Regions from separate parts of the Amycolatopsis sp. NPDC051102 genome, predicted to be linked through region 2. Evidence: riboswitches for the same ligand, from Rfam matches in the RefSeq annotation. Region 2 holds a riboswitch; the other holds the start of a gene.
The links. Region 2 has a riboswitch for S-adenosylhomocysteine ahead of ahcY (adenosylhomocysteinase). Riboswitches for the same ligand answer to the same signal wherever they lie in the genome.

Region 1: it holds a riboswitch for S-adenosylhomocysteine, as region 2 does, so the genes downstream of both, metH (methionine synthase) here and ahcY (adenosylhomocysteinase) in region 2, are expected to answer to the same signal.

The regions. Positions count from the first base shown of each region.
Region 1 is NZ_JBFBBT010000010.1:63,794-78,521, forward strand. It holds gene AB0M93_RS26465 (response regulator transcription factor) at 1-486, opposite strand, end outside; gene AB0M93_RS26470 (DUF6292 family protein) at 561-1,025, opposite strand; gene AB0M93_RS26475 (RraA family protein) at 1,091-1,798, opposite strand; gene cutA (divalent-cation tolerance protein CutA) at 1,810-2,139, opposite strand; gene AB0M93_RS26485 (hypothetical protein) at 2,242-3,645, shown strand; gene AB0M93_RS26490 (FAD-dependent monooxygenase) at 3,702-4,853, shown strand; gene metH (methionine synthase) at 4,835-8,464, opposite strand; S-adenosyl-L-homocysteine riboswitch at 8,479-8,557, opposite strand; gene AB0M93_RS26500 (TIGR03619 family F420-dependent LLM class oxidoreductase) at 8,816-9,670, shown strand; gene AB0M93_RS26505 (sugar porter family MFS transporter) at 9,725-11,134, opposite strand; gene AB0M93_RS26510 (cellulose binding domain-containing protein) at 11,432-14,185, shown strand; gene AB0M93_RS26515 (NAD(P)-dependent alcohol dehydrogenase) at 14,524-14,728, opposite strand, start outside.
Region 2 is NZ_JBFBBT010000002.1:408,064-422,791, reverse strand. It holds gene AB0M93_RS07845 (SPW repeat protein) at 1-216, shown strand, start outside; gene AB0M93_RS07840 (DNA polymerase ligase N-terminal domain-containing protein) at 206-1,273, opposite strand; gene AB0M93_RS07835 (ABC transporter ATP-binding protein) at 1,330-3,342, opposite strand; gene AB0M93_RS07830 (ABC transporter ATP-binding protein) at 3,339-5,072, opposite strand; gene AB0M93_RS07825 (TetR/AcrR family transcriptional regulator) at 5,066-5,731, opposite strand; gene AB0M93_RS07820 (ATP-binding protein) at 6,082-7,308, shown strand; gene AB0M93_RS07815 (roadblock/LC7 domain-containing protein) at 7,305-7,742, shown strand; gene AB0M93_RS07810 (DUF742 domain-containing protein) at 7,829-8,203, shown strand; gene AB0M93_RS07805 (ATP/GTP-binding protein) at 8,178-8,804, shown strand; gene AB0M93_RS07800 (styrene monooxygenase/indole monooxygenase family protein) at 8,825-10,051, shown strand; gene AB0M93_RS07795 (Ku protein) at 10,136-11,035, shown strand; gene AB0M93_RS07790 (hypothetical protein) at 11,479-11,634, opposite strand; gene ahcY (adenosylhomocysteinase) at 11,756-13,216, opposite strand; S-adenosyl-L-homocysteine riboswitch at 13,298-13,375, opposite strand; gene AB0M93_RS07780 (GNAT family N-acetyltransferase) at 13,407-13,889, opposite strand; gene AB0M93_RS07775 (diiron oxygenase) at 13,930-14,728, opposite strand, start outside.

The sequences.
Region 1 (14,728 bases), on a different contig from region 2:
GAGGGTTTCGCGCTCCCGCGCGGTCAGGGCGGCCCCGCCGGCGGGTCCCCGGCCGGTCAGCCGGTCGAAGACACCGGGCAGCAGCTCCTGGTCGAAGACCACGCCACCGGCGGCGACGTCCCGCACGGCGGACTCCAGCACGCCGAGCTGGGAAGACTTGAGCAGCAGGCCGGCACCACCGGCCTTGGCCACCTGCACGGCGACCGCCGGGGTCGCGTCACCGGTCAGCACCAGCACCCGCGCACCGCCCGAACCCAGCTCCGCGACGACGCCGAGGGCGTCGCCGTCCGCGAGCCGCCGGTCCAGCACCACGACGTCGGGGGCGTGCTCGCGCGCGTCGGCGACGGCCTCCGCCCGGGACCGCGACCGGCCGACCACGGTGATCCCGTCGGCGCGCTCGAGAGCCTGCTGCAGCGCCTCGGCCACCATGTCGTGGTCCTCCACGAGCAGGACCCGGACGGGACGGGGCTCATCGGCGCTGCTCACGGTGTTCCTCACTCCGGCGGTGGCTGCGCGCCCATCCTAGGCGCCCGGCCCTCCGGCCGTCGTCCGGACGCGGGTCACCAGGCCGGGGAACTCGGCCGCAGCAGCCCTTCGGGACCGGTGACCGGCAGCCAGTCGACGAGGTCCTCGTGGTGGCCCGCGGTCCGGAACACCGGCGGCCGGAACGCCCCGGCCGCCGGTCCGGCGACGCGCAGCACTTCGAGGAACCGGGCGACCGCGCGCGGCGGCGGCAGGACCTCCGGGCCGCCGAGGTAGGCGAGCAGCTTCGCCGCGCCGCCGCCCGCCGGCTCGACGACCGCCGACCAGCCGTGCACCTCGTCCCAGATCAGCGCCAGGTCGTGGCCCGGCAGGTCCGGGTGCGTGCGGTCGAGGGCCACGTAGCCGGAGGCGGGGACGTCGAGGTCGAGCGAACACGACTCGAAGCCGACGCCGACAGCCTGCGCGACCCGGCCGAGGTAGGCACGCAGCCCCCGGGCGAAGTGGTATTCGATGTCCCGGCCGAAGCCGATGAGTGTGTTCATGTCCGCCTCCCGCACCCGTCGCACGGCGGGAGTACCCGATCGGGCGGACGATCACACTTTCGTGGCTATTCCTCGATTGCCCCGCCCACCGCCCGCAAATGGGCGCGGAAAGTCAAGGCCGGATTCGTTTCCCGGGCGGTCAGGAATTCACCGAAACGCACCTGCCGGCGCAACGGTTCGCCGCCGCGGATACGGTCGGCCTGGCGGCGTTCGGTGTCGCGGATCCCTTCCGCGAGCGTGAAAAGTTCACCCGCGTGGGCGAGCGGGACGAACAGGACGCCGTCGTCGTCGCCCAGCACGAGGTCCGACGGCCCGATCCGCCAGGTGCCGACGATCGCCTCGGCCAGGCCGCCTTCGACGCGCGGGCCCAGGCTCAGCGGCCCGGTGGGCAGGGAGCCGAGGCTGAACACCGGCAGCCCGATGGCCCGGATGTCCGCGGTGTCGCGGTGCAGGCCCCAGATGACCACCCCGGCGAGCCCGGCGGCGCGCGCCTCGAGCACCACGAGGTCGCCGACGCAGCTTTCGTCGAGCCGGCCGCCGTTGTCGACCACGAGCACCCCGCCGTCCGGGGCGTCCTCGAAGGCCTCCAGGAAGACGTCGACGCTGCCGACGTGCCGGGCCGGGACGGCCGGGCCGAACAGGCGGGTGCCGGGCGCGACCGCGCGCGTCCCCGCCGGGGCGCAGCGCACCGGCAGCCCGGCGCGGATGCAGGCGTCGGCGAGGTGGGCGGTGGTCAGCGTCGCGAAGCGCGGCCTGAGTGCTTCATGCTCCATATCCGGAGAATCTAGCCAGCGTCGGCGGTCTCCCCGGTCAGCCACGCCAGGTACTCGGCGCTGCCGCCGACGATCGGGGTGGCGATCACCTCCGGCAGGTCGTAGCCGTGCAGCTGCCGCAGCCGTTCGGTCAGCGCCGCCACCCGGGCGGCGGTCGTCTTGATCTCCACCCGCCACTCCTGGCCGGTCTGCACCGCGCCGTCCCACCGGTAGACGCTGGTGATGGGCCCGACGACCTGGGCGCACGCCCCGAGCCGGGCTTCGACCGCCTGGGCGGCCAGCTCCCGCGCCGCCGCTTCCGAGTCCGTCGTGGACGTCACGATCACGTGTTCTGCCGCCATGCCGCCGAGGTTACCGGCGACCTTTCACCCGGAATTCGAGACAGCGCAACCACCCGGCGGCCAGGATGGGCGGCACCCCGCCGCCGACGTGAGGATCCGAGGATGAGCCGCTTGCCCGCGCTGGCCGTTTCCGCTCTGGTGACCGCCGCGGTCCTGTCCCCCGGCACGGCCCACGCCGCGAGCCCGCCGTTCACCGGGTCGGTGTTCCGGGCGACCCACAACAGCTATTCGGGCAACGTCGACGGGGCCAAGAACTCCCTCGGCTACCAGCTCGACCACGGTGTGCGGTTCCTGGAACTCGACGTGCACGACAACGGTTACGCCACTTCGCACGACTACGCCGTCGGGCACGACTCGCCCGGCAACCTCGTGGACCACAGCGGCGGCAACCCCGCGTCGAACAACCTCCGCGACTGGCTGGCCGTCGTGAACACGTGGTCGGCGCAGCACCCGGCCGCCGCGCCGATCGTCGTCATGCTCGACCTCAAGGACGACCTGACCGACAACCCCTCCTACGCGGCCGGCAACCTGACCGCGCTCAACCAGGAGCTGGAGTCGGTGTTCGGGGGGCGGCTGCTGCGGGCGCAGGACTACCCGGCGCAGCCGGACGTCGACGCGCTGCGCGGGCGTGTGCTGCCGCTGCTGTCCGGTGACGGCGGATCCCGCACCGAGTACAAGCGGGACGTCGGCTACCACCCGGCGGTCGCGCTCAACGGGCGCGGCCAGGTCGTCGAAGTGCACGACTCCGGAGCCGGCGCCCTCTGGTACTGGACGGGCACCTACGGCGCCGACGGGCGCGTCACCTGGCTGCGGCACGGCAAGTACGACAGCGGGCAGACGCCGGCGGTGGCCCTCAACGACAACGGCGACCTCGTCGAGGTGCACCAGTCGCAGAGCGCGGCCACGCTCTGGTACCACGTCGGCAAGCTCGGCGCGGACGGCGAGATCACCTGGCAGGCGTCCCACCAGTACGACAACGGCGTGCTGCCGACGGTCGCCTTCACCGACGCGACGCACCTGCGGGAAATCCACCAGAGCCAGAGCAGCAGCCAGAACTGGGACTGGGCCGGCGTGCTGGCGGGCACCACGGTGTCGTGGTCGGGCAACGGGAAGACGTCGGACGCGCGGTTCGCCAAGGCGACCGCCACCAGCGCCGGGCGGACGGTGTCGGTGTGGACCGGCGCGGACGGCCCGACCTCGGCGCAGACGCTGCGCGCCGACACCGACCGGGTCGCCGGCGACCGGATCCGCTACCGGCAGGTCGCCTTCGACGAGTTCCAGAAGGGCGACAGCGCCGAACTCCAGCAGGGAGCGCTGTTCTACGGCGCCCCGGCGACGGAGTCGGCGTTCATCACCTCGGCCCGGCAGGCGGGCAAGCTGGTCCGCGGCTGGGACTTCGACTCCGCGAGCCAGGCCACCACTCCCCTGGCGAACTACCCGGCGACCAACCACCCGTACGACAGCTGGTACCAGACGCTGCTGACGGGCAGCGGCGCCGTCGAGTAGGCCACCGTCAGCGCTTCGCCAGGGACCGGTAAGCGGCCCTGGCGAAGCTCGGCGGCATGAAGAACCGCACCGTCCTGATCTCCGGCGCGAGCATCGCCGGCCCCGCTCTGGCCTGCCTGCTGACCCGCTACGGCTGCACGGTCACAGTCGTCGAACGTGCCCCGGCGCTGCGGCCCGGCGGCCAGGCCGTCGACTTCAAGGGCGCCACCCACCGGACCGTCCTGGCGCGCATGGGCCTCCTCGACGAGGTCCTGCGCCGCCGGACCGGCGGCCGGGACCAGACGATCGTCGACGCCGACGGCGAGCCGCGGGCCGTGATTCCCGGCGAATTCACCGGCGGCGACATCGAAATCCGCCGCGGCGAGCTGTCGGAAATCCTTTACACGCACTCGGACTGCGAATACCTCTTCGGCGACACCATCACCTCGCTGACCGAGACCGCGGACGGCGTCGACGTCACCTTCGCCCACGCGCGGCCGCGCCGGTTCGACCTGGTCGTCGGCGCCGACGGCATCCACTCGAACGTCCGGCGGCTGGCCTTCGGCCCGGAACGCGACTACGTCCGGTACCTCGGCTACCACTACGCGCTGGCCGAGCTCGGCGAGGAACTCGGCGGCGGCGACGCGGTCATGTACAACGAGCCGGGCCGGATGGCCGCGGTCGGCGGGCCGAAGGCGTCGGCGTTCTTCGTGTTCGCCTCACCCGAGCTCGACTACGACCGCACCGACACCGAAAAGCAGCGGCAGCTGCTGATGGACGCCTACCAGGGCGCCGGCTGGCGGGTGCCGGAGCTGATGGCCAGGATCCCGCAGGCTCGGGAGTTCCACCTGGACTCGCTCAGCCGCGTCACGATCGACCGCTACGCCCGCGGCCGGGTCGTCCTGCTCGGCGACGCGGCCTACGGCAACACCCTCGGCGGCTTCGGCACCGGCCTGGCCGTCGTGGGCGCGTACGTGCTGGCGGGCGAGCTCCACGCGGCCGGTGGCGACCACCGGATCGCGTTCGCCCGCTACGAGGAGCTGTTCCGCGGCTACGCGAAGGTCTCGCAGCGCGGCAGCGCGGGGCCGTTCCTCGCGCCGCCGTCGCCGCTGCGGATCAAACTGCGGGACTGGACGTTCAAGTCCCGCTTCCTGCTCGGCCTGATGCTCAAGGCGACCGGCAAGTTCGCCACGGACATCGAGCTGCCGGACTACGCCTCGGGGTCGTAGGCCAGGTTCGGCCGCAGCCACTGCTCGACCTCGGCGATCTCGACGCCCTTGCGGCGCGCGTAGTCCTCGACCTGGTCGCGGCCGAGCCGGCCGACGGTGAAGTAGCGGGCGTCGGGGTGGGCGAAGATCAGGCCGGACACGCTCGCCGCCGGTGTCATCGCGTACGACTCGGTCAGGTCCATGCCGAGCTCGCCGGCTTCCAGGAGCTCGAACAGCTCGCGCTTCTGGCTGTGGTCGGGGCTGGCCGGGTAGCCCAGCGCCGGGCGGATGCCGCGGAACCGCTCCGCGTGCAGGTCCGCCAGTTCCGGCTCGGCGTCCGGCTCGAACCAGTCGCGGCGGGCGCGCAGGTGGATGTGCTCGGCGAACGCCTCGGCGAGCCGGTCGGCCAGCGCCTTGACCATGATCGCCCGGTAGTCGTCCTGCTCGGCCTCGTACTTCGCCGCCAGCGTCTCGGCGCCGTGGATCGCGACCGCGAACCCGCCGAGGTGGTCGCCCTCGGGAGCGATGTAGTCGGCGAGACAGCGGTTCGCGCGGTCCTCCGGCTTCGAGGTCTGCTGACGCAGCATCGGGAACCGGACGTGCGAGAACTCGCCGTCGAGCAGGATGTCGTCGCCCTCGTTGTGCGCGGGCCAGAACGCGTACGCGCCCTTCGCGGTGAAGCTGCCCTCGGCGATGATCTCGTCGAGCAGCTTGTTGGCGTCGTCGAAGAGCTCCCGGGCGACCGGCTGCTCGAGGATCGCCGGGTACTTGCCCTTGAGCTGCCAGGCCAGGAACAGGAACTGCCAGTCGATCATCTCGCGCAGTTCGGCGATGGCCGGTTCGACGACCCGGGCGCCGGTGAACAGCGGGACCGGCAGGTCGGCGAACACCACGCGCTCGCGGTTGGCCCGCGCCTGCCCGAGGGTGAGCATCGGACGGCGCTGCTTGCTCGCGTGCTGCTCGCGCAGCACCTCCTGATCGGCCCGGTTCTTCTCGGCGAGCGCGATCGAGCGGTCCGGGTCGAGCAGGTCGGACACGACGCCGACGACGCGCGAGGCGTCGAGCACGTGCACCGTCGCGTTGTCGTAAGCCGGGGCGATCTTGACCGCGGTGTGCTGGCGGGACGTCGTCGCGCCGCCGATGAGCAGCGGCAGCTTCAGCCCGCGCCGCTGCATTTCGGCGGCGACGGCGACCATTTCGTCCAGCGACGGCGTGATCAGCCCGGACAGGCCGACGGCGTCGGCGCCTTCGGTGACCGCGGTGTCGAGGATCTTGCCCGCCGGCACCATCACGCCGAGGTCGATCACCTCGTAGTTGTTGCAGCCGAGGACGACGCCGACGATGTTCTTGCCGATGTCGTGGACGTCGCCCTTCACCGTGGCGAGCACGATCTTGCCCTGGCCGCCCGCCGAAGCGAGCCGGCCCTCCTGGCGCGCCTTCTCCTTCTCCGCCTCCATGTACGGCTCGAGGTAGGCGACCGACCGCTTCATCACGCGGGCGCTCTTGACCACCTGCGGCAGGAACATCTTGCCGGAGCCGAACAGGTCGCCGACGACCTTCATGCCGTCCATCAGCGGGCCCTCGATGACGTCGAGGGGCCGGGCCATCTGCTGCCGCGCCTCTTCGGTGTCGTCCTCGATGTAGTCGACGATGCCGTGCACGAGCGCGTGCGAGAGCCGCTCGCCGACCGTGCCTTCGCGCCACGAGAGGTCGATGACGCGCTTGGTGCCGCTGCCCTTGACGTTCTCGGCGAAGCTGACCAGCCGGTCGGTGGCGTCTTCGCGGCGGTCGAAGAGCACGTCCTCGACCAGCTCGAGCAGCTCCTTCGGGATGTCCTCGTAGACCGCGAGCTGGCCGGCGTTGACGATGCCCATGTCCAGGCCGGCCTTGACCGCGTGGAACAGGAACGCCGAGTGCATCGCCTCGCGCACCACGTCGTTGCCGCGGAAGGAGAACGACAGGTTCGAGATGCCGCCGCTGGTCCGCGCGCCGGGGCAGCGCTCCTTGATCCGGGGCAGCGCCTCGATGAACGCCTTCGCGTAGCCGTTGTGCTCGGAAATGCCGGTGGCGACGGCGAGGACGTTCGGGTCGAAGATGATGTCCTCGCCCGCGAAGCCCGCCTTCTGCGTGAGCAGGTCGTACGCGCGGCCGCAGATCTCGACCTTGCGGTCGGCGGTGTCGGCCTGCCCGCGCTCGTCGAAGGCCATCACGACGACGCCGGCACCGTAGTTGCGGATGGTGCGCGCCTGGGCGAGGAAGGGCTCCTCGCCCTCCTTGAGGCTGATCGAGTTGACCACGCCCTTGCCCTGCAGGCAGCGCAGGCCGGCTTCGAGCACGCTCCACTTGGAGCTGTCGACCATCACCGGGATCCGGGCCACCTCGGGCTCGGTCGCGATGAGGTTGAGGAACGTCGTCATCGCCTGCTCGGACTCCAGCAGGTCGGCGTCCATGTTGACGTCGAGCAGGTTGGCGCCGCCGCGGACCTGCTCGAGGGCGACGTCGACCGCGCCCTGGTGGTCGCCGGACTCGATGAGCCGGCGGAACCGCTTGGAGCCGGTGACGTTGGTGCGCTCGCCGATCATCACGAACCCGGTGTCGGCGCCGATGCCGAACGGCTCGAGCCCGCTGAAGCGCATGTGGGTGCGCGGCGCCGGCACCCGGCGCGGGGCCACGCTCTTCGCCTCCGCGGCGATCTTCGCGATGTGCGCCGGGGTGGTGCCGCAGCAGCCGCCGACCAGGTTGACCAGGCCTTCGCGGGCGAAGCCGCCGATCAGCCCGGCCGTCTCCTCCGGCGTCTGGTCGTAGCCGCCGAACGCGTTCGGCAGGCCGGCGTTGGGGTGGCAGGCGACGTAGGCGTCGGCGATCCGCGCGAGCTCCTCGACGTGCGGGCGCATCTCCTCGGCCCCCAGCGAGCAGTTCACGCCCACGACCAGCGGTTTCGCGTGCTCGATGGAGCTCCAGAACGCCTCGACGGTCTGCCCGGACAGCGTCCGGCCGCTCAGGTCGACGATCGTCACCGAGATCCACAGCGGCAGGTGCGGGGCGACCTCACGGGCGGCGGCGATCGCGGCCTTGCAGTTCAGCGTGTCGAAGATCGTCTCGATCAGCAGCAGGTCGACGCCGCCTTCGGCGAGACCGGCGATCTGTTCGGCGTACGCGGCCTTGACCTGCTCGAACGTGACCGCCCGGTACGCCGGGTCTTCAACCTTCGGCGACAGGCTGAGCGTGACGTTCAGCGGCCCGATCGACCCGGCGACGAACCGGCCGCCGGCTTCGTCGGCGGCCTGGCGGGCGATCTGCGCACCGCGGACGTTCATCTCGCGGACGTGGTCCTGCAGGCCGTAGTCGGCCTGGCCGATGCTGGTGGCGGTGAAGGTGTTCGTCGTGGTGATGTCCGCACCCGCGGCCAGGTACTGGCGGTGGACGTCGAGGATGACGTCCGGGCGGGTGAGGTTCAGCAGGTCCGGGTCACCGGTGACGTCGTGGGTGTGCTCGCCGAAGCGGTCGCCGCGGTAGTCGGCCGGGGTCAGCCCGGCGCCCTGCAGCATGGTGCCCCAGGCACCGTCCAGGACCGCCACCCGCTGGTCGAGCAGCTCGCGTAGCTGTGCTTCTGACTCGTGCGGGGTGTTCACCGGCAGCCTCCCTCGATCGGGAGGCGCCCTTGGTTGGTCATTCCCGGCCGAGCGTGGCGGACCCGGTGGTCCGTTGCAGCGCCTCTCGGCCTGTGGTCCACGGTATCGGAACCGGGCCCGCGCACGCCATCCCGCCCCGCCGGGGTGTCCACTGACTGGGACGATGTCCGTCCACAATGGAGTATCCGGGCCACCCTGCACCTCCGTCGACCGACCGCGCCACGACTGCCTCGCCGAGTGTGTCAGCCCGGTATCGAGCACCCCTCAAGGCCACGAAGCGTGATAGTCGAACTCCGGAAAGTCACCGGCACCCCGCTTGAAAACTGAAACACGTTCTAATACGCTCCGCGGGTGGACTACGGAATCGTGCTGTTCACCAGCGACCGGGGCATCACCCCCGCTTCCGCGGCACGCGCCGCCGAAGCCGCGGGGTTCGCGACGTTCTACGTCCCCGAGCACACCCACATCCCCGTCAAACGCGAGTCGCCGCACCCGCGCACCGGGGATGCCTCCCTGCCCGACGACCGCTACAGCCGGACGCTCGACCCGTGGGTCGCGCTGGCGACGGCGGCCGCGGTCACCGAGCGGATCCGGCTCTCCACCGCGGTGGCCCTGCCGGTCGAGAGCGATCCGATCACGCTCGCCAAGACCATCGCCAGCCTCGACCACCTCTCCGGCGGCCGCGTCACGCTCGGTGCCGGCTTCGGCTGGAACGTCGACGAGCTGACCGACCACGGCGTGCCCGGGAACCGGCGCCGCACCGCACTGCGCGAGTACCTCGAGGCGATGCGGGCACTGTGGACGGAGGAAGAAGCCGCCTACGACGGGGAGTTCGTCTCCTTCGGGCCGAGCTGGGCGTGGCCGAAGCCGGTCCAGCCGCACGTCCCCGTGCTGCTCGGCGCCGGCCCGACCGAGAAGACGTTCCGCTGGATCGCGCGGCACGCGGACGGCTGGATCACCACGCCGGCCGACTCGGACCTGGACGGCAACGTGGCGCTGCTCAAGGAGATCTGGCACGCCGAAGGCCGTGAAGGCGCGCCGCGGATCTGCGCGCTCGGCGAGCGGCCGGACCCGGAACGCCTGGCGCACCTGGATTCTCTCGGCGTGACCGAGACGATCTTCGGGCTCCCCGACCGCGCACCGGAGGAAGTCGAAGCGTGGATCGGGCGGCTGGCCGGGAAGCTCACCCTCGCCCCCGCGCACTGAAACCGGCGGGACACGGACGAAATCCGTGCCCCGCCGGCGATCGACCCCCCGGGGTCAGCTCTTGGCCGCGACCTTCTGCCGCGCGCGCAGGTCGAGCTCGATCTGCTCCAGTGAGCGGCCCTTGGTCTCCGGGACCAGCCACTTGGTGAGCCCGAACAGGACCACGTTCACCCCGGCGAACAGGAACATCGAGCCACCGATGCCGAGGGACTTCGGGTCGGAGATGATCGGGAACACCGCGCTCACGATGCCCGTCGCCGCCCAGAGGACCACACTGCTGACGCCCATCCCGGTCGCCCGGTACTTCAGCGGGAAGACCTCGGACATCATCACCCAGACGACCGCGCCCCAGCCGAGCTCGTAGCCGACCAGGTACAGCACCATCATCACCAGCATCAAGATGCCGCGCGTGCCGGTGTCGTGGACGTTCAGCACCACGAGCCCGGCCGCCACCAGCGTGAGCACCATGATGACGTTGCCGATGAGCAGCAGCGGCTTGCGGCCCCAGCGGTCCACCACGAACACCACCCACGCGGTGAACAGGAACTTCGTGACACCCAGCAGCACGCCCGAGAGCAGCGCGGCCTGGGTGGCGAAGCCGAGGCCGATCAGCATCGTCGGGAAGTAGGCGTTGATGGCGTTGACGCCGCTGAACTGCTGGCCGATCGCGAGCAGCAGGGCCACCACGAGCATCGGCCGCACGAACCCGGAGAACAGGTCGCGGATCCGCGGCTTCTCCTCGGTGTCCAGCCGGATGACCTCGTGGATGGTGGCGATCTCCTCGTCGAGGTTCACGGTGCTGCCGTGCGCACTGGCCAGCACCCGCCGGGCCTCGTCCTCCTGGCCGTTCTTGACCAGCCACCGCGGCGTCTCCGGCAGGAACACCAGCCCGACGAGCAGGATCACCGCGGGCACGATCGCGCCGGCGAACATCCACCGCCAGGCCGAGATCGGCCCGAGCCAGTAGCTGACCAGGAACGCGATCAGGATGCCCAGCACGATGAAGATCTGGTTGAGCGCGCCCATCGCGCCCCGCCACTTCGCCGGGGACAGTTCGGACAGGTAGGTCGGGACGGTCGACGACGAAAGCCCGATCCCCAGCCCGATCACCAGGCGCGAGAACACCAGCAGCAGGAACGTCGGCGAGAAGCTCGCCGCGAGCGTGCCGACGATGACGATGGCCGCGGCGACCATGATCGTGCGGCGGCGGCCGAGCGCTTCGTTGGTGCGGCTGGAGAACAGCGCGCCGACGATCGCGCCGACCGACAGGCTGGCGGTGATCACGCCCTTGTCCCAGCTGGTCAGCGCCCACAGTTTCCCGATGAACGGGAGCACCCCGGAGATCACGCCCAGGTCGTAACCGAAGAGGATGCCGCCGAGTGCGCCGAAGAAGTACAGCGTGGTCCGGCCGATGTGCCGTGCTGCCGGTGTACTTGACTGATCAGTTCTTGCCGGATCGGTCATTGCCGGGTCGCCCTCTTTCGTAGGTCCAGTCCAGCCAGCGGCCACCACATTCACACGCCGGAAATACCCGGGCAAGACAGTCGTTGATAACGATTCAGAAACCTGATCGGCGTTCACGTATGTGATTGCGACAAAAGCGGCATGCCTTGGCCTCGAAGCCGTGCGCGATCCGTCGTTGATTCCACTGTGGACGGTATGGCTCACCGAAATCGTCGAACGCTTTACAACGCTCCGAACGCTGGTTTACCTTCGCCCTGGAAGCGCTCCCAGAGTGTGGAGGCCAAGGTGCACAACGTCGTGCCAAGAACGCATTCCCCGTCCCGGTTCCGATCCGCGAGACGCCTCATCGGGTCCGCGCTCGCCGTGCTGCTGCCGGCCGCCTTCGCGGTCACCGCCGGCGCGCAGGACTCCCCGGCGGCCTCGGCCGCGGCCGCCGCGACGACGTGGCGCAACGCGGAGATCGCCGGCGGCGGGTTCGTCCCCGGGATCATCTTCAACCAGACCGAACCCGGGCTGGTCTACGCCCGCACCGACATCGGCGGCGCGTACCGGTGGAACACCGCCACCGGGCGCTGGCTCCCGCTGCTCGACTCGGTCGGCTGGACCGACTGGGGGCACAACGGCGTCGTCAGCCTGGCCACCGACCCGGTCGACCCGAACCGGGTCTACGTCGCCGCCGGGATGTACACCAACAGCTGGGACCCGAACCCCGGCGCGATCCTGCGGTCGGCCGACCGCGGCGCGACCTGGCAGGCGGCCGCGCTGCCGTTCAAGCTCGGCGGCAACATGCCCGGCCGCGGCATGGGCGAGCGGCTGGCGATCGACCCGAACCGCAACAGCGTCCTCTACCTCGGCGCCCCGAGCGGCAACGGGCTCTGGCGCAGCACGGACTCCGGGGTCACCTGGGCGAAGGTCACCGCCTTCCCCAACCCCGGGAACTACGTGGCCGACCCGAACGACACGACCGGCTACCAGAGCGACAACCAGGGCGTCACCTGGGTGACGTTCGACCCGTCGACCGGCACCCGCGGCAGCGCCACGCAGACGATCTACGTCGGCGTCGCGGACAAGCAGAACACCGTCTACCGCAGCACCGACGGCGGCACGACGTGGGCGCGGCTGGCCGGCCAGCCCACCGGGTACCTGGCGCACAAGGGCGTCGTCGACAGCGCCGGCGGCTACCTCTACCTGGCGACCAGCGACACCGGCGGCCCCTACGACGGCGCCAAGGGCGACGTCTGGAAGTACGCGATCAAGACCGGCACCTGGACGCGGATCAGCCCGATCCCCTCCGACAGCTCCGACGACTACTTCGGCTACAGCGGCCTGACGATCGACCGGCAGCACCCGAACACGCTGATGGTGGCGACGCAGGTGTCGTGGTGGCCGGACGTGATCTTCTTCCGCAGCACCGACGGCGGCGCCACCTGGAGCCGGATCTGGGACTTCTCGAGCTACCCCGACCGGTCGCTGCGCTACACCCAGGACATCTCCTCGGTGCCGTGGCTGACCTTCGGCACCCAGCCCGCTCCCCCGGTGCCGTCGCCGAAGCTGGGCTGGATGACGGAATCGGTGGAGATCGACCCGTTCGACTCGAACCACCTGCTCTACGGCACCGGCGCGACCGTCTACGGCACGTCCGACCTCACGAAGTGGGACAGCGGCGGGAAGATCACGATCAAGCCGGTCGTCGGCGGCCTCGAGGAGACCGCGGTGCTCGACCTGATCAGCCCGCCGTCGGGCGCGCCCCTGCTGTCGGGCCTCGGCGACATCGGCGGGTTCCGGCACGACAGCCTCGACGCGGTCCCGGCCACGATGTACACCCAGCCGGTCTTCACCACGACCACCAGCCTGGACTACGCCGAGCTGAGCCCGGCGACGATCGTGCGCGTGGGCACGCTGGATCGCTCCGCGCGGCCCAACGACAACCGGATCGCCTTCTCCACCGACGGCGGGAAGAACTGGTTCCAGGGCGCCGAACCGGGCGGAAACGCCAGCGGCGGCACGGTGGCCGCGGCCGCCGACGGCAGCCGCTTCGTCTGGAGCCCGGACGGCGCGAACGTCAGCTACGCCGCCGGCTTCGGCTCGTCGTGGACGGCGTCCGCCGGCATCCCGGCCGGCGCGGTGGTCGAGGCCGACCGGGCCGACCCGAAGCGGTTCTACGGGTTCGCCGCCGGGAAGTTCTACGTCAGCACCGACGGCGGCGCGACGTTCACCGCGACCGCGGCCACCGGGCTGCCGTCCGGCTCCGCGCACTTCAAGGCGCTGCCGGGGGTGGCCGGGGACATCTGGCTGGCCGGCGGCTCCGGCACGGCGTACGGGCTCTGGCACTCCACCGATTCCGGGGCTTCGTTCACGAAGCTGGCGAACGTCGCCGAAGCCGACAACGTCGGGTTCGGCAAGGCGGCCGCCGGGCGGACGTATCCGGCGTTGTACACGATCGCGAAGATCGGCGGGGTGCGCGGGATCTTCCGGTCGGACGACGCGGGGAGTTCGTGGACGCGGATCAACGACGACCAGCACCAGTACGGGAACATCGGTGCGGCGCTGACCGGGGACCCGCGGGTGTACGGCCGGGTCTACGTGGGCACGAACGGCCGGGGCGTGATCGTGGGCGAGTCCGGTGGCAGCCAGCCGCCGCCCCCGACGTCGACCACGCCGACCACCCCGACGACACCCACCACGCCCACGACACCGACCACGCCGACGACCACCGCCCCGGTGCCCACAGGCTCCTGCACGGCGGCCTACACGGTCACCAACCAGTGGCAGGGCGGGTTCCAGGCTTCGGTGAAGATCGGCAACACCGGCAGCGCCGCGGTGACCGGCTGGTCGGTGACGTGGACGTTCGCCGACGGCCAGCAGGTGACGCAGGCGTGGAACGCGCAGGTCACCCAGAGCGGCGCGGCGGTGACCGCGCTCGACGCGGGCTGGAACCGCACCGTTCCGGCCGGCGGGAGCGCCGAGTTCGGCTTCACCGGGAGTTCGGGGATGGTGAACTCCCGGCCCGGCTCGATCTCGCTCAACGGGCGGGCCTGCACGACGAGCTGAGCCGGTCCGGAATGACTCGTCCAGATCCCCGGTCCTGGACGAGTCATCCGGGGCCGTCGGCTGGGGCCGCGGGCGGGAAGGGGGTTTCAACCCACCCCCAGGCGGTTGAAACCCCCTCCCCGCGCCCCCAGTCCGGGCGCTCGGCCCGAGCAGCCGCAGCCTGCTCGGGCGATCTCCCGGTGACCACCACTCTCCCTGGTGGCGCGGGTAGCCGCCATTCCTGCCCAAAGAGGACTTTTTCGCCCCCACACACCCGCGCTGAGCTGCGGAAACACCACCCGGTGGTGACGAAAATACCCACCGGCACCGGCAAAACTTACCCGGCGGACAGCGAACGCTCAGGCGCTCTCCAGCACGACCTTGCCGATGTGAGTCCCGGACTCCAGGTGCTTGACGGCGTCGGCGATCTCGTCGAAGCCGAACCGGCGGTCGATCACCGGCTTCAGGCCGGCCCGTTCGACGGCCCGGTTCATCGCCTGGAACGTCTCGCGGGAGGCGTTGGTGAGCCCGCGCAGGGTCAGCTGCTTGACCAGCACGAGGATC
Region 2 (14,728 bases):
CTGGTCGCGCTGGCGATCGCCCGCACGGCCACCCGGAGGCTGGCCCTGATCGGCTGGGTGGTCCCCGTCCTCGGTGCGTGGGCCGCCGTCTCGCCGTGGCTGCTCCGGCACGCCGGTGAGACCTCGCCGTCCGCCGGCGCGCTGATCGGCAACGTCGTGGCCGGACTGGTGGTCGTCGTGGCCGGCGTTGCGCTGGCCCGCCGGGTCAGTTCCTGACGAGCAGCCAGTCGCCCGGGCCGCCGCCCGGGCGGTACGGGCTGTCCGCGCGCTTCGCCACGACGCCGGGGAGGCCGTGCTGGCGGCTGGCCCCGGCGACGGCCTCGCCGCCGCCGAGGAAGTAGCGCGGTACCTGCCAGTGCCGGTCCTCGACCGCCAGGCCGTCGAGGAGTTCCCGGCGTTTCGTGTACGGCAGCTCCAGCGTGGCCCGGCCGTCGAGGTGCAGAACGTCGGACGCGAAGTAGAAGACCGGGCAGCTGGTCTTGAGCCGCTTGGCGGCCGCGCCGTCGGCCCGGCGGCGTTCTTCGAGACCGTCCGGGTACGGCTTGCCGTCCTTCACCACGACGACTTCGCCGTCCAGCAGCACTTCCGTCGACCCGAGCTGCTCGCCGAGCTTGTGCAGCTCGGGATACCGGCCGGTGACGTCGGCGCCGGTCTCGTCGTGCGCGGTGACGCGGCCGCCGCAGACCAGCAGCATCGTGCGCAGGCCGCCCCAGGCGAACTCGTAGGCCCACTCGTCGTCGTCCGCCGGCAGCTCGCCGGGGGCCGCCGTCATCGGCTCGAGGAACTCCGGCGCGTCTTCGTGGCCCGGTTCGGCCGGGTCGAGGCGCCGCAGCGTCCAGTCGCGGGCGTCCTCGTCGTGCCGGTTGGTGAACAGGTACTTGCCGCGCGCGCGGTCGCCGTGGAAGACCACCTCGACCTTGTGGTCGTTCCAGTGCAGGGTTTCGTACTTCCCGGTGTCCCACACGGTCATCCGGCCGCCGCCGTACTCGCCCGCCGGGATCTCCCCGGAGAAGGTCAGATACTCCATGGGGTGGTCCTCGGTGTGCACCGCCAGCCGCGGCACGCCGGGGGAGAGGGGCAGGCCCTTCGGCACCGCCCACGACACCAGCACGCCGTCGCGTTCCAGCCGGAAGTCCCAGTGCAGCCGGGTGGCGTGGTGTTCCTGGATGACGAAGAGGTCGTTGTCCCCGGGGACGGGCGGGCCGTCCGGCCACGGTTCGGAGGTGCGGTCACGGGCCCGCTTGCCGCGGTATTCCTCGAGTCTGTCCGCCATCGGCGCCCCAGTACCCCTTCCGCTCGAAGAGCTTCCAGGGTACCGGGGCGGCGACGTCAGTCGGTCTCGGCCATCGCTTCGGCGAACTGCGCCGCGTACAACCGCGCATACGCACCACCGCTGCGCAGCAGCGTGTCGTGGTCGCCGTGTTCGACGATCCGGCCGTGTTCCATCACCAGGATCACGTCGGCGTCGCGGATGGTCGAGAGGCGGTGCGCGATCACGAAACTCGTGCGGCCGCTGCGCAGCGAGTTCATCGCCCGCTGGATGAGCACTTCGGTGCGGGTGTCGACCGAGCTGGTCGCCTCGTCCAGGATGAGGATGACCGGCTTGGCCAGGAACGCCCGCGCCACCGTGATCAGCTGCTTCTCGCCCGCGCTGACCGTGCCGCCTTCGTCGTCGAGCACCGTTTCGTACCCGTCCGGCAAGGTCCGCACGAAGCGGTCCACGTGCGTCGCCTTCGCCGCTTCGATGATCTCCTCGCGGCTCGGGTCGTCCGCGCCGTAGGCGATGTTCTCCGCGATCGTGCCGCCGAACAGCCACGCGTCCTGCAGCACCATGCCCGTCTGGTCGCGCAGCTCCTCGCGGTTCATCTTCGCGATGTCGACGCCGTCGAGCGTGATGCGCCCGCTGTCGAGCTCGTAGAACCGCATGAGCAGGTTGACCAGCGTCGTCTTCCCCGCGCCGGTGGGTCCGACGATCGCGACCGTCTGACCGGGTTCGACGGTCAGCGACAGGTCGTCGATCAGCGGCTTCTCCGGCAGGTAGCGGAAGGAGACGTCCTGGAACTCGACGCGCCCGCGGATCACCGACGGCCGCTGCGGGTCCGCCGGCTCCGGGCCCTGCTCCTCGGCGTCGAGCAGCGCGAACACCCGCTCGGCCGAGGCGACGCCGGACTGCAGCAGGTTCGCCATGCTGGCGATCTGCGTCACCGGCTGGCTGAACTGGCGCGAGTACTGGATGAACGCCTGCACCTCGCCGAGCGTGAGGCTGCCCGACGCGACGCGCAGTGCGCCGATCACCGCCACCAGGACGTAGCTCAGGTTGCCGATGAACATCATCGCCGGCTGGATCATCCCGGAGATGAACTGCGCCCGGAAGCTCGCCTGGTACAGCGTTTCGTTCTGCTTGTCGAAGATCGCCGCGGACTCGTCGCGGCGTCCGAACACCTTGACCAGCGAGTGGCCGGTGTACATCTCCTCGACGTGCGCGTTGAGCTTCCCGGTCGTCGACCACTGCTTGATGAAGTTCGGCTGCGCCCGCTTCCCGACCTTCGCCGCCACGACCGCCGACAGCGGCACCGTGAGCAGGGCGATCAGCGCCAGCAGCGGCGAAATCAGGAACATCATGATCAGCACGCCGATCACCGTCAGCAGCGACGAGACGATCTGCGACAGCGTCTGCTGCAGCGACTGCGCCAGGTTGTCGATGTCGTTGGTGACGCGGGAAAGCACCTCGCCGCGGGGCTGGCGGTCGAAGTACTTCAGCGGCAGCCGCGCGAACTTGTCCTCGACCTCCTGGCGCAGCCGGTACACCGCCTGCTGCACCAGCGTCGTCGTCAGCCGGGCCTGGATCAGCCCGAGGAACGACGAGATGACGAACAGCGCCAGCACGGTCAGCAGGATCTGGCCGACCTTGTCGAAGTCGATGCCGACCCCGGGCACGAGGTCGACGCGGCTGTAGATGTCGGCGAGCGTGCCGTCGCCGCGGGCCCGCAGGCCGGCGACGATCTGCTCCTTCGTGACCCCCGGCGGCACCTGCTTGCCGAGCACGCCGGCGAGGATGGCGTCGGTGGCCTGGCCGAGGATCTTCGGCCCGATCACGGTCAGGGTGACGCTCGCCGCGCCGAGCACGAGGACGCCGACCAGGGCGGCCCGTTGCGGTTTCAGCAGCTGCAGCAGCCGCTTGAGGGATCCCTTGAAGTCCAGCGCCTTTTCCGGCGGCGCGCCGCCGCCCATGAAGCGGGCGCCCGGGCCGGCGGCCGCGGCCCCGGTGTTGCGGTGGCGCTGGGCGGTGGGGCGTTCCCCGGCGTCGGTGACGGCGGCCTTGGGCGATTCGGTGGTGCTCACGCCGCCTCCTGCTCGGTCAGCTGGGACAGCACGATTTCCCGGTAGGTTTCGTTGCCGTCCATGAGTTCGTGGTGGGTGCCGGTGCCGACGACGCGGCCTTCGTCGAGGACGATGATCCGGTCGGCGCCGCGGATCGTGCTGACCCGCTGCGCGACGATGACCACCGTCGCGTCCTTCGTCTCCGACACCAGCGCGCGGCGCAGGGCCGCGTCGGTCGCGTAGTCCAGCGCCGAGAACGAGTCGTCGAACAAGTAGATCTCCGGTTTGTGCACCAGCATCCGGGCGATCGCGAGCCGCTGCCGCTGGCCGCCCGAGACGTTCGTGCCGCCCTGGGCGATCGGCGCGTCGAGGCCCTCGGCCATCGCCTCGACGAAGTCCTTGCCCTGGGCCACTTCCAGCGCGTGCCACAGCTCTTCGTCGGTCGCGTCCGGGTTGCCGTAGCGCAGGTTGCTCGCCACCGTGCCGGCGAACAGGTACGGCTTCTGCGGCACGAGCCCGACCGCGCGGGCGAGCACCGCCGGGTCGAGGTCGCGCACGTCCACGCCGTCGACCTTCACCGTGCCGGCGGTGGCGTCCATCAGCCGCGGGATCAGGTTGAGCAGTGTGGTCTTGCCGGTGCCGGTGGAGCCGATCACGGCGGTGGTCTCACCCGGCCGCCCGATCAGCGAAATGTCGCACAGCACGGGCTTTTCCGCGCCGGGGTAGCGGAACTCGACCCCGGAGAGCTCCAGGTGCCCGTGCACCGCGCCCGGGCGGATCGGCGACACCGGCGGGCGGACGCTCGACTCGGTGTCGAGCACCTCGCTGATCCGCTCGGCGCTGACCTCCGCGCGCGGGACCATCATGAACATGAACGTGGCCATCATGACGGCCATCAGGATCTGCAGCAGGTAGGACAGGAACGCCGTCATGGCGCCGATCTGCATGCTGCCGGAGTCGATGCGCTGGCCGCCGAACCACAGCACCGCGACGCTGGAGGTGTTCATCACCAGCATCACGATCGGGAACATCAGCGCCATCAGCCGCCCGACCCGCAGCGACACGGTCAGCAGCTCGTCGTTGGCGACGTCGAACCGCCGCCGTTCGTGCTTGTCGCGGACGAACGCCCGGATGACCCGGATGCCCATGATCTGCTCGCGCAGGATCTGGTTGATCCGGTCGATGCGCACCTGCATCAGGCGGAACGCCGGACGCATCTTGGCGATGATGAGCCCGACGGAGACCGCGAGCACGGGCACGATCACCAGCAGCAGCGACGACAGCGGCACGTCGAGGTTGAGCGCCAGGATGATGCCGCCGACGCACATGATCGGCGCGGACACCATCAGCGTCAGCGTCATCAGCACCAGCATCTGGACCTGCTGGACGTCGTTGGTGGTGCGGGTGATCAGCGACGGCGTGCCGAACTGGCCGACCTCGCGGGCCGAGAAGTCCTGCACCCGGTGGAAGACGCCGGCGCGGATGTCGCGGCCGATCGCCATCGCGGTGCGGGCGCCGAAGTAGACCGCGCCGACCGAGCCGGCGATCTGGGCCAGCGTGACGGCGAGCATCACCGCGCCGATCCGCACGATGTAGGCCATGTCGCCCTTGATCAGGCCGTTGTCGACGATGTCGGCGTTCAGCGTCGGCAGGTAGAGCATGGCGATCGTCTGCACCAGCTGGAGCGCGACGATCACCCACAGCGTGCCCCGGTACGGGCGCAGGTGGCTGCGCAGGAGCTTGACTAGCACAACGGTTCCCCCAGTGCGGTGGTGGTGTTCGGGTCGGATTTCACAGCGGTGCCCCCGGTCAGGCCCGGTATCCCGGCGGCCAGCTCGTCCAGCAGCCGCTCCAGAACCGGCAGCAGCTGCTCGCCTTCGCTCGTGAACCAGTTGACGAAGGCGACGCGGACGGCGCTTTCCACCGAGGAGGCCATCAGCCGGCACAGCAGGTGGTCCACACCGGCCACCCGTTTCGCGATCGTCTCGGCCAGGACCTGCTCGACCGTCGCGTGGGCGCGCAGGAACTCCCCACGCAGCGCCAGCTGGCCCATCAGCTCCCGGATACGCGCAACATACGCGCGATCCGGTTCGCCTTCACGCGAATATTGCTCGAGCACGGCGTGCTTGACGGACTCCCAGAGCGGTTCCCCCGGCGGCCGCGCGAGCAGGGCCTCGCGCATCCCCTCGTGGCGGTCGACGACGACCGCGCAGACCGCCTGCTCCTTGCTGGAGAAGTAGTTGTTGAATGTGCGGGGGGAGACGCCGACCTCGTTGGCGATGTCCTCCACCCGGACGTTCTCCAGCCCCCGCTCCAGCGTGAGCCGCAGCGCGGCCTGCGCGAGCGCCCGCCGCGCCTCGCGCTTCTTCCGCTCCCGCAGGGTCAGCTTCGGGAGTTCTTCCGGTGGCATGTGCAGAGTGTAGCGAAAAACTTGCGTGCCACGCAAAAAATTGCGTGGCACGCAAGTTTGGGACGAATCGGACACGAGCGGGGTTCCGTGGTCGCACCCGGCCTCAGCTGCGGGATCGACAGCCGTGTGCGCAGTGTTGCGACCCGCAATTTGCAAAATTGAACCGAATGGCCTAATCCACTGCGCTCACCAGCAGCGACGCTCCGAAATCACGATCACACAGGGCGATCGTACGGGGACCGGCTGTGGACATCCCACGAACCTTTCTGCTTGCATGTCCCGCATCGCCGCCGGGGGTCGGCGCACACCACCGTCGTTCGTGCACCTGAGCAAGGAAGAAGTGGGGCCACATGGCGAGCCGGGCCCGGGAACTCCTGGATCGATCACGCGTCCTGCTGGACCGGTCGCGCGTGGCCGCGGCGCAGTTCCTCACCGCGCCCCCGAAGCACCCGGGGTACACGCCCGCCGCCGGGCCGGCGATCGCGGAGCTGACGGTGCCGGTTCCGGCACCGGCGCCGGACGGCGAAGGCGTGCTGGCCGAGATCTGCGCCAGCGTCGCCCTGCGCGACCTGAACCTGCTCGACCAGCTCCTCGCGCGGCTGGAGGAGCTGGAGGCGGGGGAGGAGGACCACCACCGCCTCGCCGAGCTCTACCAGCTCGACCACCTCGCCACGCGGCTGCGGCGCAACGCCGAGAACCTGCGGGTGCTCGCCGGGCAGGACACCGCCGACGACGCCGCCCGGGCGACCTCGCTGCTCGACCTGATGCGCGAGGCGATGTCCTCGATCAACCACTACGCCCGGATCACCATCGGCCGGGTGGTCAACCTCGGCGTCGTCGGCTTCGCCGCCGAGGACCTGGGGCGGGTGCTGGCGGAGCTGTTCGACAACGCGGCCAACCAGTCCTCGCCGAGTTCGCCGGTGCACGTCAGCGCGCACCTGACCGAGCAGGGCAGCGTGCTCGTCCGGATCGAGGACGAGGGCATCGGCATTCCCGCGGACCGCGTCGGCGACCTCAACGCGCGGCTCGCGGCGGGCGGCGACCTCGACGACGCCTCGGCGCGGCACATGGGCCTCGCCGTGGTCGCCCGCCTCGCCGCCCGGCACGGCGTCACCGTGCGGCTCGACCGGCGCAGCCCGCACGGCACGGTCGCCACCGTGCTGCTGCCCACCGGCGTCGTGACCGAGCTCGCCGAACACGCCTGGTCGGGCACCCGGACCGTCACCATCGAGCCGGTCAAGGGCGGCCGCGAACCGGCCACCGCCGCCGGGCTGCCGCGCCGCCGCTCCGGCACCCTCTCCCGCGAGGAACCGGCGGCACGCCGGCCCAGTCCCCGGCCACGGCCGGTCGAGCGGGCCGTCGGCGGCACCACCGCCAACGGCCTGCCGCGCCGCGTGCCCGGCAGCATCCGCGGCGCCGCCCCCGAGCCGGCGCCGCCTCCATCGGACGGCGGCAACCCGGCGTCCGGCCACGAGCGGCTGCTCGCCGACCTCGGCGCGTTCGCCGACGGCGAGCAGGCCGCGCTCGCGGAGAACCGCACCCGGCAGGACGAGACGCCCGGAGGAACCACGCGGTGAGTGCGCCCCACCCGGCCACGGCGAACTTCGCCTGGCTGCTCGACGATTTCGTGCACAAGGTCCACGGCGTCAGCCACGCGCTGATCATGAGCGTGGACGGCTTCCCCCTCACCGCGTCGGACTCGGTCGCCGAGGCCGAAGCCGAACAGCTGGCCGCCATCGCCAGCGGCCTGCTCTCGCTGGCCGGCAACAGCGCGGCCCTGTTCGGGAAGGGCGCCTGCGAGCAGATCATCATCCGGCTCACCCACGGCTACTTCCTGTTCATGGGCATCGGCTCCGGTGCCGGGCTCGCGGTGCTGACCTCGGGCGAGGCGGACATGAAGGTGGTCGCCTACGAGATGACGCAGTTCATCACCAACGCCGGGCACGCGCTCACCCCCGAGGTGCGCGCGGAGCTGCGGCAGGTGCTGACCGCGCGCCGGCCCCGGATGTGACGCCGATGCCTGATCAGTCTTCCGGGGGTCCGGGTGGCAGAGCCCCCGGCCCGGGGCGAAGCCCCGAAGCGCACGCCGAGGATGTGATGCCCGTGTCCACAGCGGACACCCCGTTGCCGCGCCGGAGCCGCCGGATCCGCGCGTACGCGCTCACCGGCGGCCGCACCGGTACCCGGTTCCAGCTGCTGGTGGAGACGCTGGTGTCGGTGCCGGAGTACGACCCGGCGCTGAGCGACACGCTCATGCCCGAGTCGCGGGGGCTCTACGAACGCGCCCGCGTGCGGTGCTCGATCGCCGAGCTGTCGGTCGGCCTCGACCTGCCGCTGGGCGTGGTGCGGGTGCTGATCGGCGACCTCGCCGCCCAGGGGGCGGTGTTCGTGCACCCGACCGCGCACGCCTACCACCACGACACCAACGTGCTCGAGAGGATCCTTGATGGGCTCAAGCGGCTCCCCGCCTGAGGGCGATCTGCTGACGATCTCCGCGAAGATCGTCGTCGCCGGGGGCTTCGGTGTCGGCAAGACCACGTTCGTCGGGGCGGTCTCCGAGGTGCCGCCGATGAGCAACGAGGCGTGGATGACCGAGGCCGGGGAAGGCATCGACGAAATCCCGCCCGGCGGCAAGTCGACCACGACCGTGGCGATGGACTTCGGCCGGATCACCCTGCGCCCGGACCTGCTGCTGTACCTGTTCGGCACGCCGGGGCAGGCGCGGTTCTGGTTCCTGTGGGACGACCTGAGCCGGGGTGCGCTCGGCGCCGTCGTGCTGGTCGACACCAGCCGGATCGACGAGTCGTTCGCGGCGATCAACTACTTCGAGAACGACTCGGAGCTGCCGTTCGTCGTGGCGGTCAACCAGTTCGAGGGCAAGCCGGTGCACGACCTCGACGAGGTGCGCGACGCGCTGGCGCTCGACCCGGCCGTCCCGCTGGTGACCTGCGACGCCCGCGACCGCGCGTCGACGATCGCCACCCTGACCGAACTGGTCAGCCACACGCTGTCGCTGGCGGTGCTCTCCGGCCCGGCGGGCCGCGAGCTCGCCGGCAGCACCCCGCACGCCTGAACCGGAAGGTGAAGAGCTCCATGCGCAAGGTCCTGGTGGTGGGCGCCGGGCAGTCCGGGCTGCAGCTGGCCCTCGGGCTGCAGGCGAAGGACTACGACGTCACGGTGATGTCCGCGCGGACGCCGGAGGAGATCCGGCACGGGCGGGTGATGTCGACGCAGTGCATGTTCCACGACGCGCTGCAGCACGAGCGGGACCTCGGGATCAACCTGTGGGAGGCCGAGACGGTCAACGTCGAGGGCCTCGGCGTCTCGGTGGCCGCGCCGGACGGCGGCCGCGCGCTCGACTGGTTCGCCGAGCTCGACGAGCCGGCGCAGTCGGTCGACCAGCGGGTCAAGATGGCCGGCTGGCTGGAGCTGTTCGAGGACCGCGGCGGCAAGCTCGTCATCCACGGCGTGATGACGTCCGAGCTGGACGCGCTGTCCCGGCTCTACGACCTGGTGATCATCTCGGCCGGCAAGGGCGAGCTGGTCCAGCTGTTCGACCGGGTGCCCGAGCGCTCGCCGTACACGCGGCCGATGCGCGCGCTTTCGCTGGTCTACGCCCACGGGGTGGGCCGGCGCCCGGAGCACCCGGACAAGGTGGGGGTGCGGTTCAACATCGTCCCCGGCGTCGGCGAGCTGTTCATGATCCCGGCCTACACGCTGAGCGGCAACTGCGACATCCTCTTCTTCGAAGGTGTGCCCGGCGGGCCGCTGGACTGCTTCGACGACCACCCGGGCCCGGACGAGCACTTCAAGCGCGTGCTCGACCTGATGCGGCAGTTCGTGCCGTGGGAGTACGACCGCTGCCGCGACGCGGAGCTGACCGACGCGAAAGCGACCCTGGCCGGCGGGTACCCGCCGGTGGTGCGCCACCCGGTCGGCACCCTGCCCGGCGGGGCGATCGTGCTGGGCATGGCCGACGTCGTCGTGGCGAACGACCCGATCACCGGGCAGGGGTCGAACAACGCGAGCCACTGCGCGGCGACCTACCTGGAGGCGATCGTCGAGCGCGGTGACCGGCCGTTCGACGCGGCGTGGATGGAAGCCACGTTCGAGCGCTACTGGGAGTACGCCCGGCACGTCACCGAATGGACGAACGCGCTGCTCCTGCCGCCGCCCCCGCACGTGCTCCAGATCCTCGGGGTGGCCGGGCAGAACCCGGCCGTGGCCCGGCGGTTCGTCAACGGATTCACCAACCCGGCCGACTTCCAGCACTGGTTCATGGACCCCGCACTTTGGGAGAAATACCTGGCAGAGGTCTAGATCAGACTGTCGCCGGGGGACGATCCGGGCTACCGTAACTACCGAGAGTGAAGTCGGCAGGGTGGTCTATCGGAGGTACGTGGCATGCGGGCGATGTGGAAAGGCTCGGTGTCCTTCGGGCTGGTCAGCATCCCGGTCCAGCTGTACGCGGCCACCGAGAACAAGAACGTCTCCCTCCGGCAGGTGCACGAGGCCGACGGCGGCCGCATCCAGTACAAGCGGTTCTGCACGATCGACGGCCAGGAGGTGCCGTACGCCGAGATCGCCAAGGGCTACGAGCTGCCCGACGGCGAGATGGTGGTGATCACCGACGCGGAGATGGCCGAGCTGCCGCTGTCGACCCAGCGCACCATCGACGTGCTGGAGTTCGTCCCGCTGGAGTCGATCGACCCGATCCAGTACGACCGGACCTACTACCTCGAGCCGCAGAAGAACGCGGTGAAACCGTACGTCGTGCTGCGGGACGCGCTGCACAAGTCGAGCCAGGTGGCCATCGCGAAGGTGGCGGTCCGGCAGCGGGAGAGCATGGCGGTGCTGCGGGTGCACGCCGACGTCCTGGTGATGACGACCATGCTGTGGCCGGACGAGGTCCGCGAGCCCGACTTCCCGTTCCTGCGCGACGACCCGCCGCAGATCCGGCCGCAGGAGCTGACCATGGCCGGGTCGCTGATCGATTCGCTGGCCGAGCCGGTGTTCGAGCCGGACAAGTACCACGACCACTACCGCGAGGCCCTCGAGGAGATGATCGAGGCGAAGGTCGCCGGCGACGAGACGACCAAGCCCGCGGCGGTCACCGCCAAGGCCGGCGTCGTCGACCTGATGGCCGCGCTCCAGGCCAGTGTGGACGCCGCGAAGAAGTCGCGGCAGTCCGCGTCGGAAACGTCCTCTTCGGAGGCGTCGGAAGCGTCCGATGCGTCCGATGAGGACGAAAAGCCGGCGAAGAAGAAGCCGGCCGCTCGCAAGCGGGCCCCGAAGTCGGCCTGAACCCGCCAGGGCATCGGCGGCGGCGTCAGGACGGCGTCAAGAGCGTAACCCGATCGTGTATGCAGCTGTGTACACGGGCTTGGCGATGTGCTAACACTAACGGGGTCCTTCGGCTCTCCCTCCCCCTCGGAGCCGGAGGACCCTTTCATGTCCGGGGTAGTCCGGACGCTGACCGCCGCCGGGGTACGCCGGACCCGTCGAGCAGGGCGACCGCCGTTTCGGTTTTCGCGTTCGCGATTTACCTGACAGGCGATGTTGCCGGTGCGTTTTTTACCGGCAACGGAATTTTCGCCGGACCGGATTCGTCCTCGCGGTCATTTTTCGTGGCTTCGCGGCAGATTTTACTCTGCCCTTGCCTTTCCGCGGTGGTGCGGACAGGCCGAACGGCCTGGCGCGGCCAGCATTGCTGCTGACGCGCGCCAGGCCGCGGCGAGGTCTCGGGATCAGTACCAGTGCGCCCGGCCACCGATCCGGCGGCCGGTGCCGCCCAGGATGGCCAGTGCCACGCCAGCCACCGCGAGAATGATACCGATGGTGTACAGCACCGGGATGCCCACGATGAACCCGATGACAAGCAGAATCACACCGAGAATGATCACTTGACACACTCCTTCGCATGAGACCCGGCCCGGCTCCGTGCCGTCCGGGCGGATGCGCTCTCGACGGGAGGATGGCCAGTTTCCGGATAAACCAAACTACGGCGAATGGAGCAATCTTGGATCAGTACCGGTAGTGATCGAGCTTGTACGGACCTTCGACGTCGACGCCGATGTATTCCGCCTGGGCCTTCGTCAGCTTGGTGAGCTTCACCCCGAGGGCGTCGAGGTGCAGGCGGGCCACCTTCTCGTCGAGGTGCTTGGGCAGCCGGTGGACGTCGGTGGCGTACTCGCCGGGCTTGGCGAACAGCTCGATCTGCGCGATGGCCTGGTTGGTGAAGGAGTTCGACATCACGAACGACGGGTGGCCGGTCGCGTTGCCCAGGTTCATCAGCCGCCCCTCGGACAGCACGATGATCGCGTGGCCGTCCGGGAACGTCCACTCGTGGACCTGCGGCTTGATCTCCTTCTTCACCACCCCCGGCAGCTTCGCCAGGCCGGCCATGTCGATCTCGTTGTCGAAGTGCCCGACGTTGGCGACGATCGCGTTGTGCTTCATCCGGCCCATCTGCGCCGCCGAGATGATGCCGAAGTTGCCGGTGGTGGTGATGAAGATGTCGGCCTGCTCGACGACGTCGTCGAGCTCCACGACGTCGAGCCCGTCCATCGCCGCCTGCAGCGCGCAGATCGGGTCGATCTCGGTGACCGAGACCCGGGCGCCCTGGCCGCGCAGGGCCTCCACCGCGCCCTTGCCGACGTCGCCGTAGCCGCAGACGAGGACGCGCTTGCCGCCGATCATCACGTCGGTCGCCCGGTTCAGGCCGTCCACAAGGGAGTGCCGGATGCCGTACTTGTTGTCGAACTTGGACTTCGTGACGGAGTCGTTGACGTTCATCGCCGGGAAGAGCAGCTCGCCGTCCTTGGCGAGCTTGTAGAGCCGCTTGACGCCGTTGGTGGTCTCCTCGGTGACGCCGCGGATCTCCTTGGCCATCCGGGTGAAGCGGTCGCCGTCGGCGGCGAGGCTCGCGCGGAGGGTCTCCAGGACGATCCGGAACTCCTCCGGGTCCTCTTCGGACGGTTGCGGGACGGCGCCCGCGGCCTCGAACTCGACTCCCTTGTGGACGAGCAGCGTGGCGTCGCCGCCGTCGTCGAGGATCATGTTCGGCGCCTGGCCGCCGGGGAAGGCGAAGAGCTGGTCGGTGCACCACCAGTACTCTTCGAGCGTCTCGCCCTTCCAGGCGAACACCGAGGTGCCCGCCGGGGCGTCGACCGTGCCGCCGGGACCGACGACGACCGCGGCGGCGGCCTCGTCCTGGGTGGAGAAGATGTTGCAGGACACCCAGCGCACTTCGGCGCCGAGGGCCACCAGGGTCTCGATGAGCACGGCGGTCTGCACGGTCATGTGCAGCGACCCGGCGATGCGGGCGCCCTTCAGCGGCTGCGCGGCGGCGTATTCGCGGCGGATCGCCATCAGGCCGGGCATCTCGTGCTCGGCCAGCCGCAGCTGGGTGCGGCCGGCGTCGGCCAGCGTGAGGTCGGCCACGGCGAAGTCGAGGCCGTTGCGCTTCTGGAGTTTGTCACTCATTTTTCGGTGCACTCCGGAGTTCGTCGACGGAACGCTCGGGAGGCACGAAAGTCCTTGCGGACAAAGAAAAAGGCACCTCCCTCGCGGGAGGCGCCCTTGGAGTCGTGGTAACGGGCCGAGCGTGGCGGAAGGATTTCCGTCGCAGCGCCTCTCGGCCCGGAACCAGGATGGCAAAGCGGCCGCGAGGCTGTCAAGCGAGCGGGCGCGCCATGAGGATGTCGTCGACGTCGCGGCCGTCGATGCGGAATTCGCCCCGCAGCACGCCTTCCACGACGAACCCGCACCGCTCGTAGACCCGGCGGGCGCCGGTGTTCGGCCCGAGCACGCGCAGCGTCACCTTCCGGGCGCCCCGCCGCCGCGCCTCGGCCACGGCGGCGTCGACGAGCTGCCCCGCGATCCCGAGCCGCTGCCGGTCCGGGTCGACGGCGAGCCCGTCGATCACCACCACGTGCCGGTGGGCGGGGATGCCGAACCCCTCGCCGAGCCGCACGTACCCGGCGACCACGCCGTCCTGCTCGGCGACGAGGAGGTCCTCGGGACGCGTGTCGTCGCCGAAGAACGGCGTTCCGGCCGGCGGGGCCGGGGCGGGGGAGACAGCCGGGGTCCACGTGCGCTCGTCGATCTTCGCGAGCGCGGCTTCGTCCTCGGCGCGGGCCGTCCTGGTGGTGATCACCCGGGCATCCTGGCCGAAACCAGCGCGGCGTGCGAACGGATTACACCAGGTGTGCGCGCCGCCAGATGTTCTCGGAGCGGCCGCCGATCAGGCCCGCCTCGCGCAGGAACGGGACGATCTTCTCCGCCATCCAGCGCCGGGTCTCGTGGAAGTGGGGGTTCGCCAGTGCCGCGGCGCGGCCCTCGCGCGGGTCGATCCCGACGCTGCGGTAGATCCGCGCGTCGACCATGCTGTCGATCACGCCGAACGCGACCAGGGCCGTGCGCAGCCGGTGCCGCTGGAGGGCCGCCTTCGACAGCTTCGGTGTCTCCCGCAGCACCTCCTCCTTGGCGAACCGGACGTGCCGGGCCTCCTCGACCACGTGGATGCGGTTGACCGAGCGGATCAGCGGCTGGATGCCGTCGTCGTCCATCATCGACCGCTGCAGCCGGTCGGTGGTCTCCTCCGCGACCAGCACGCTGGCGAACATCGACGGGCCGGCGGCGGTCGCGCCGAACACCTTCGCGGCGCGGTGCACCACCTTCGGGACGCCGTAGCGCGGGACGCCGAGCCGCTCGGCGGTGCGGGCGAACATCACCGAGTGCCGGGTCTCGTCGCCGATCTCGGTCATCGCGTACTGCGCGTGCTCGGTGCGCGCGTCCAGGTCGAAGACGTACCGGGCCAGCAGCTGCATGAGGACGATCTCGAACCACAGGCCGACGCTCATGATGCTGGCGATCTCGTGCTTGGACAGCTCGATCCGCTGCTCCGGGGTCAGCTTCGCCCAGAGATCGGTGCCGTAGAGGGAGACGCGCTCGAGCGGCATGTACGCCTTGCCCTCGGCGAGCGGCGCGGCCCAG